Linked DNA regions of Massilia litorea. The protein of the gene in region 1 interacts with the protein of each later gene in a pairwise test. Links are inferred from orthologs where the notes say so. Each region holds a gene or a part of one and is shown in the gene's direction. Other genes may lie near its edges.

Region 1 (3,237 bases):
CCGGCGCCAGCACGAGCGAGGCGGCCAGCGCCACGTTCGCCCAGCCGATCGCACGCTCCTCGCTACTCAGCTTGCTGCTGTTCTTGTCGAGGGCGACGGTGGCCAGTTTCAGGCTCGTTCTCGCCATGCGGCCCAGGGCGACCAGGTAGATTTCGTGCTCGGCGCGGGTGGTGCCGATGCCGCGCGCCATGGCCACCGCCGGCACGTCGACCGCTTGCGCGGCGCGCGTGTCGGACGCGCCCACCAGCTGCGCGATGCGGCGCGAGGGGCCGGTGGCCGTCATCTCTCCCGCCAGGCGCAGTTGCGCCAGCAGTTCGTCCTGGCTCAACTGGCCGGTCTGCGCCAGTTGCGCCATCAGGGCCGCGCAGCCTTCGCCATAGGCCGGCGGATTGACCAGCAAGGTGCGCGCTTCGTCGACCACCCGTTCGCCGTGCGCGGCGCGCGCCAGCAAGGCGTAGCAGCGTACCTGTACGTCGTCGCTGCGCGCCGCTTGCGCCAATTCCCGGTCAAAATTGTTCCAGTCGCGCGCACGCCCGAGTTCGAGCAGCCAGTCGGTGCGCAGGCGGTCGGCGACCGCCGTGCCCTGGTGGCGCAGCAGGACGGCGCGGATTTCGTCCGCGCTCGCCTCGCGCAGGCGCGGTTTGAGACGATAATAGTCGACGTAGGAAGCCAGTACGTAGTTGGGCAGGCGCGACGCGAGCGCATTGGCGCGCGCGCTGTCGTTCTGGCGCGCCGCTTCGCGCAGCAACAGGAAAGTGTCGTCCTCGGCGCGCGAAACCTCGTTGACGGGCGCAGCGCCCGGCGCCGCAGGAACGCTGGTGGCGCCCGGTACCGGCGGCACCGTGGGCACAGTCGCCGGGGGCGCCTCGGCCAGGACGGAGGCACTGGCTGCGGCAAGGACGGCGCCGGCTAAGAAATTCTTCGGAAGCAAAAACACGAATGACAACCCTTCATCGAACCATGACCGGCAAATCAAGAATACCATGCGCATCCATTGCGCGACCAGCACACAAGCCTGCCGTAACGGGGCCCGATGGGGGGGAGCGGCCTGCTGTCGGCGCCCCTGCCGCGAGTGGGGAACAGGCCTGCGACCCTGCCCGCGAAGCGACCTGCGCGGCCGCGCAAAAAGATGCGCCAAAACAACAAACAGCGGTTGCCGCACCCGCAGCCGACGACGCGGGCGGGGACGCCAAGGCGGCCAAGACTGCCTTGCGCCGCCATCTGAAGGCCGAGCGCGCCAGCCTCGACGGCGCCGGCAAGCGTGAGCGCGACCGCCGCATCGGGGACCAGGTGCTGGCCTGGTGGCGCCGCACGCGCCCGCCCCTGCTGGCCGTCTACTGGCCCCTGAGCGGAGAGCCGGATCTGAGCGAGACCTATGCCCGGCTGGCGCAAGAAGGCGCGGCGCTGGCCCTGCCGGTCGTGCTCAAACGCCACGCCGCGCTCGCGTTTGCCGCCTGGACGCCGGGCGAGGCGATGGAGGTCGACACCATGGGCATCGCCGTGCCGGCCGGCTTGCGCACCGTGGCGCGGCCGCCGGCGCTGCTCGTGCCCTGCCTCGGTTTCAACGAACAGGGTTACCGGCTCGGCTATGGCGGCGGCTTTTATGACCGCACGCTGGCCGCGCCGCCGCACCCGTTCACGCTGGGCATCGCATACGCGTGCCAGCAGGCGCAATTCGCCGCGGATGAGCACGATGTCCCGCTCGACACGGTGATTACGGAGCACACGGAACTGGTTTGAAGCGCGCCTTCGCCATCGCTGCCCGATCGGCATGGCCTGTCGTTTTTCCACCATAGCCTGCCCTTCCCTGTTGATTTTCCCCAAGGCGATCCCGCCCGTCCCCGCCCTACACTTGCATCTTTGCAACAGATAAGTGCGGGTATCAGGGCCGCGTTACGCGGAAGTGGAAACCAACAGGGATCACCATGCAAACATTTGCCGGAACAGCAATCAAAAGGGGCGTATTCGTATTGGCGTTGGCATTGGCCGGATGCGGCGGCGGAGGCGGCGGCTACAGCGCGCCTGTGCCCGACGCGCCGGTTGCCCAACGCACCGTGCAGGGAACCGCAGCCAAAGGCCTGATCAAGGGCGCCAGGGTCAACGTGTATGCCATCGACGCGCAGGGCGCGCGCGGCGGTGCGGCACTGGCGAGTGCGACGACGGGCCCGGACGGCACCTATACACTGCAGATTCCTGCAGCGGTGCTGAATTTCCTGATCGAAGTGGTGGCGGCGCCAGGCGCCGTGATGGCCGACGAAGCGAGCGGCACCGATCTCGCCCTCCCCACCAGCATGAAGTTGCGCAGCGTGGTGACGCTGGCCGGCAATGCCGCCGGCCCTTATCAGGGCAGCGTGTCGCCCCTCAGCGAAATGGTTGCGCGCACGGCAGAGACCGCCGACGGCAAGCTGCCGCCGCAGGCCATCGCCCAAGCCAAAACCCGCGTGCGCACCTTGCTCGGCTTCGACCCCGAGACGGTCAAGCCGGTCAATTCGAACAGCGCCGCCGCCGCCGCCGCCAGCGAGGAGGAGAAGAACCAGAGCCTGATGCTGGCCGCGATTTCGAAACTGGGCAGTAGCGCCAGCGCCGGTTGCGCGCAGAGCAGCGCTGCCGAGCGTATCGCCTGCGTGGTGAGCTGGCTGGCGTCGTCGGTGATCGTCAAGGATGGCCAGCCCGCCCTCGATCCGGCCCGCCTTGCGCAGTTGCGCGATGCCGTCCAGGCAGTCGCCGAGGACAAGAACATCAACCGCACCGGCAAGGACAAGGTGGTGGGCGTTCCCGTGCTGATAGCGCCTCCGGGCCCGGTGACGCCGCCGCCAGCTCCGGACCCGGTCACGCCCCCGCCGCCACCGCCGCCAACCGGGACCACCCCACTCGACGCAACCAAGGCGCTGTTCGGCAGCCTGCGCAACAACCTGCACGCCCTGGCCGACGGCGATGTGTTCCGCTCGACGGCGGACGCCATCAAGGCTGACCTGAGCGGCACCATGGCGCCCTTCGGCAACGACCTCGGCGGCGTTGCAGCGCTCACCCTGGACGCCCTCGACCGCCTCGACCGCGCCCGCAGCGGCGAGATGGCGCCGGAAGATTTTACTGTCGCCCGCAACCGCATCATGGACACCTGGCCGCAACGCCCTTCGATCAGTTTCGCGGAGGGCGACGGCGACTGCCTGATGACGGCGAGCCCGCTCTCCATCAGCTGCACCGTCGTCCAGGAAGCTTTCCTGCCCGGCACCTGGG
Region 2 (3,031 bases), 1.2 Mb from region 1 along the record:
CGCGTGGGCACAGAGTGCCCACCCTACGAAAAGCGCAAAAAAAGCCGACCCTCGGGTCGGCTTTTTTATTCAGGCAAACTCGCTCAGTCGCGGCTGCCGCCCGCAAAGCCCAGCAGGGCCAGCAGGTTGCTGAAGATGTTGTACACGTCGAGGTAGATCGCCAGCGTCGCCGAGATGTAGTTGGTCTCGCCGCCGTTCACGATGCGCTGCACGTCGTACAGGATGAAGGCCGAGAAGATGCCGATGGCCAGCACCGAGAACACGATGGACAGGGCCGACATCTGCAGGAAGATGTTGGCGACGCCCGCCAGCAGCAGCACGATCACGCCGGCGAACAGCCAGCTGCCCATGCCCGAGAAGTCGCGCTTGGTGGTGGTGGCGATGCTGGCCATCACGGCGAAGACGACCGCGGTACCGCCGAATGCCGTCATGATCAGCTGGCCGCCGTTGGTGTAGCCGAGCGTGTGGCGCAGCAGGGGCGTGAGCATCAGGCCCATGAAGAAGGTGAAGCCGAGCAGCACGAACACGCCGACCGCCGATTCCTTGGTCTTTTCGATCGCGAACATGAAGCCGAAGGCGATCAGCATGAAGATGACGAAGCCCATGCCGCCGCTCAGCATCGGCAGGCGCATGCTGACGCCGATGTAGGCGCCGAGCACCGTCGGCAGCATCGACAGCGCGAGCAGCCAGAAGGTGTTGCGCAGGACTTTGTTGCGCGTGACCTGGCCTACGGCCACGTCGTAAGCGGGTTGCTTTTGCAGGATGGGATTCATGTTGCCTCCGGTTGATAAAGATGTATTGCCACTCAAGCATAGCATGGCGCCGCGCGCGTATTGCCATCCTTAAGCGATCCCTAAGGAGACCGCCGGCGGCTGGTCACGTTGACAAGGCGGTTTTTCGCCGCCACTCTACCACTTCGGCCTCCACCGCCGCAATATCGGCTATATGGGGCGAGGTATGGTAAAATCAAAGGTTGATTGAGTTCTCTTCTTCTCGATTTAAACCTTTCTTTTTATTGGAGTTTTTACATGGCAATCGAACGCACCCTGTCGATCATCAAACCAGACGCAGTTGCAAAAAACGTGATCGGCCAGATCTACACCCGCTTCGAGCAAGCTGGCCTGAAGATCGTCGCGGCCCGTATGACCCAGCTGTCGCGCGAGCAGGCTGAAGGTTTCTACGCTGCCCACAAAGAGCGCGGCTTCTTCAAAGACCTGGTCGACTTCATGGTGTCGGGTCCTGTCATGATCCAGACCCTGGAAGGCGAGAACGCCGTCCTGAAGCACCGCGACCTGATGGGCGCGACCGATCCGAAGAAAGCTGAAAAAGGCACGATCCGCGCCGATTTCGCCGATTCGATCGATGCCAACGCCGTGCACGGTTCGGACGCTGTCGAAGCTGCCAAAGTCGAAATCGCCTACTTCTTCCCAGAACTGAAGTAATCGATTTTCTGTAGTACGCACCGCTCGCCTGATGCCCCAGGCCCGGCGAGCGGGGTTGCATCACTTTTTAGTATTTAGGAACAACATGACGACTCTCACCAACCTGCTGGACTTCGATCCCGCGCAACTCGTCGCTTACTGCGCCGAATTGGGTGAGAAGCCGTTTCGCGCTAAGCAGCTGCAGCGCTGGATCCACCAGTTCGGAGCCGCCAGCTTCGACGACATGACCGATCTGGCCAAGTCGCTGCGCGAAAAACTGAAAACCCGTGCCGAGGTGCGCGCACCCGGCATCATCAGCGACAACACCTCGAGCGACGGCACCCGCAAATGGCTGGTCGACGTCGGCAACGGCAATGCGGTCGAAACCGTGTTCATCCCGGAAGAAAACCGCGGCACGCTGTGCATCTCGACCCAGGCCGGCTGCGCCGTCAATTGCCGCTTCTGCTCGACCGGCAAGCAGGGTTTCAACCGCAACCTGACGGTGGCCGAGATCATCGGCCAGCTGTGGATGGCCGAGTTCGAACTGCGCCGTACCAAGGGCATCGAGCCGGGCCCGAAGGGCGAACGCCAGATCACCAACGTCGTGATGATGGGCATGGGCGAGCCGCTGCTGAACTACGAGCCGACCGTTACCGCCTTGAAGCTGATGCTCGACGATAACGCCTACGGCCTGTCGCGCCGCCGCGTGACCCTGTCGACCTCGGGCGTGGTGCCGAACATCGACAAGCTGTCCCAGGATTGCCCGGTGGCGCTGGCCGTCTCGCTGCACGCCTCGAACGATGCGCTGCGCGACATCCTGGTGCCGCTGAATAAAAAATATCCGCTGCGCGAACTGCTGGCGGCCTGCAAGCGCTATCTCGAATTCGCGCCGCGCGACTTCATCACCTTCGAGTACTGCATGCTCGACGGCTTCAACGACAGCGACGAGCATGCGCGCGAACTGATCGCGCTGGTGAACGATCCGGTGGTCGGCATCAACTGCAAGTTCAACCTGATCCCGTTCAACCCGTTCCCGGAGTCGGGCCTGTTCCGCTCAAAAAATCCGCGCATCAAGGCCTTTGCCCAGGTGCTGATGGACGCCGGCATCGTGACCACCGTGCGCAAGACGCGCGGCGACGACATCGACGCCGCCTGCGGCCAGCTCGCCGGCGAAGTGCAGGACCGCACCAAGGTCGCCCAGCGCATGGAAAAGATGGCGGAATACCAGAAGAAATTCGGCGCCGACTTCGGGCGCATCGTGGAGATTCCTTCTTGAACCAGGCTGTGCCAGGCCGGACGATCGGACGCCACTTCGCCGCTGCATGCGCGTTGTGCCTGCTCGCGGCCTGCGCCGGCACTGGCGCCGGCAGCGGCGGCGGCGAACTGAAGACCGCCTCCGACCAGACTGCCACCGAGAAGCGCGCCAACATCCGCCTGCAGCTGGCGGTCGGCTACTACCAGCAGGGCAAGTACGACATCGCCCTCGACGAAATCAAGCAGGCGATCAATGCCGATCCCGGCTATGCCGACGCCTACGGCATGCGCGCCCTGATCTACACGGCCATGGGGCAGGTGCCGCTGGCCGACGACAATTACCAGCACGCGCTGCG

Evidence for each region.
Region 2: the proteins of LPB04_RS07180 (region 1) and ndk interact in binary tests that used the Escherichia coli proteins (3 or more experiments, as listed by UniProt). The link is inferred for Massilia litorea from one-to-one orthologs.

What each region holds. Positions count from the first base shown.
Region 1 is NZ_CP062941.1:1,610,037-1,613,273, reverse strand. Bases 54-2,974 are described here. They hold LPB04_RS07180 (5-formyltetrahydrofolate cyclo-ligase), read left to right. Parts: upstream 54-1,209; coding sequence 1,210-1,740; downstream 1,741-2,974. Other genes in these bases: LPB04_RS07175 (hypothetical protein), read left to right, coding at 1,971-2,974; LPB04_RS07185 (lytic transglycosylase domain-containing protein), read right to left, coding at 54-931. In the rest of the region: more of LPB04_RS07185, read right to left, coding at 1-53; more of LPB04_RS07175, read left to right, coding at 2,975-3,237. UniProt on the Escherichia coli protein: Involved in the removal of 5-formyltetrahydrofolate.
Region 2 is NZ_CP062941.1:2,853,994-2,857,024, forward strand. What follows is about bases 21-2,735. They hold ndk (nucleoside-diphosphate kinase), read left to right. Parts: upstream 21-1,028; coding sequence 1,029-1,442; downstream 1,443-2,735. Other genes in these bases: LPB04_RS12720 (Bax inhibitor-1/YccA family protein), read right to left, coding at 84-773; rlmN (23S rRNA (adenine(2503)-C(2))-methyltransferase RlmN), read left to right, coding at 1,528-2,697; pilW (type IV pilus biogenesis/stability protein PilW), read left to right, coding at 2,694-2,735. In the rest of the region: more of pilW, read left to right, coding at 2,736-3,031. UniProt on the Escherichia coli protein: Major role in the synthesis of nucleoside triphosphates other than ATP. The ATP gamma phosphate is transferred to the NDP beta phosphate via a ping-pong mechanism, using a phosphorylated active-site intermediate.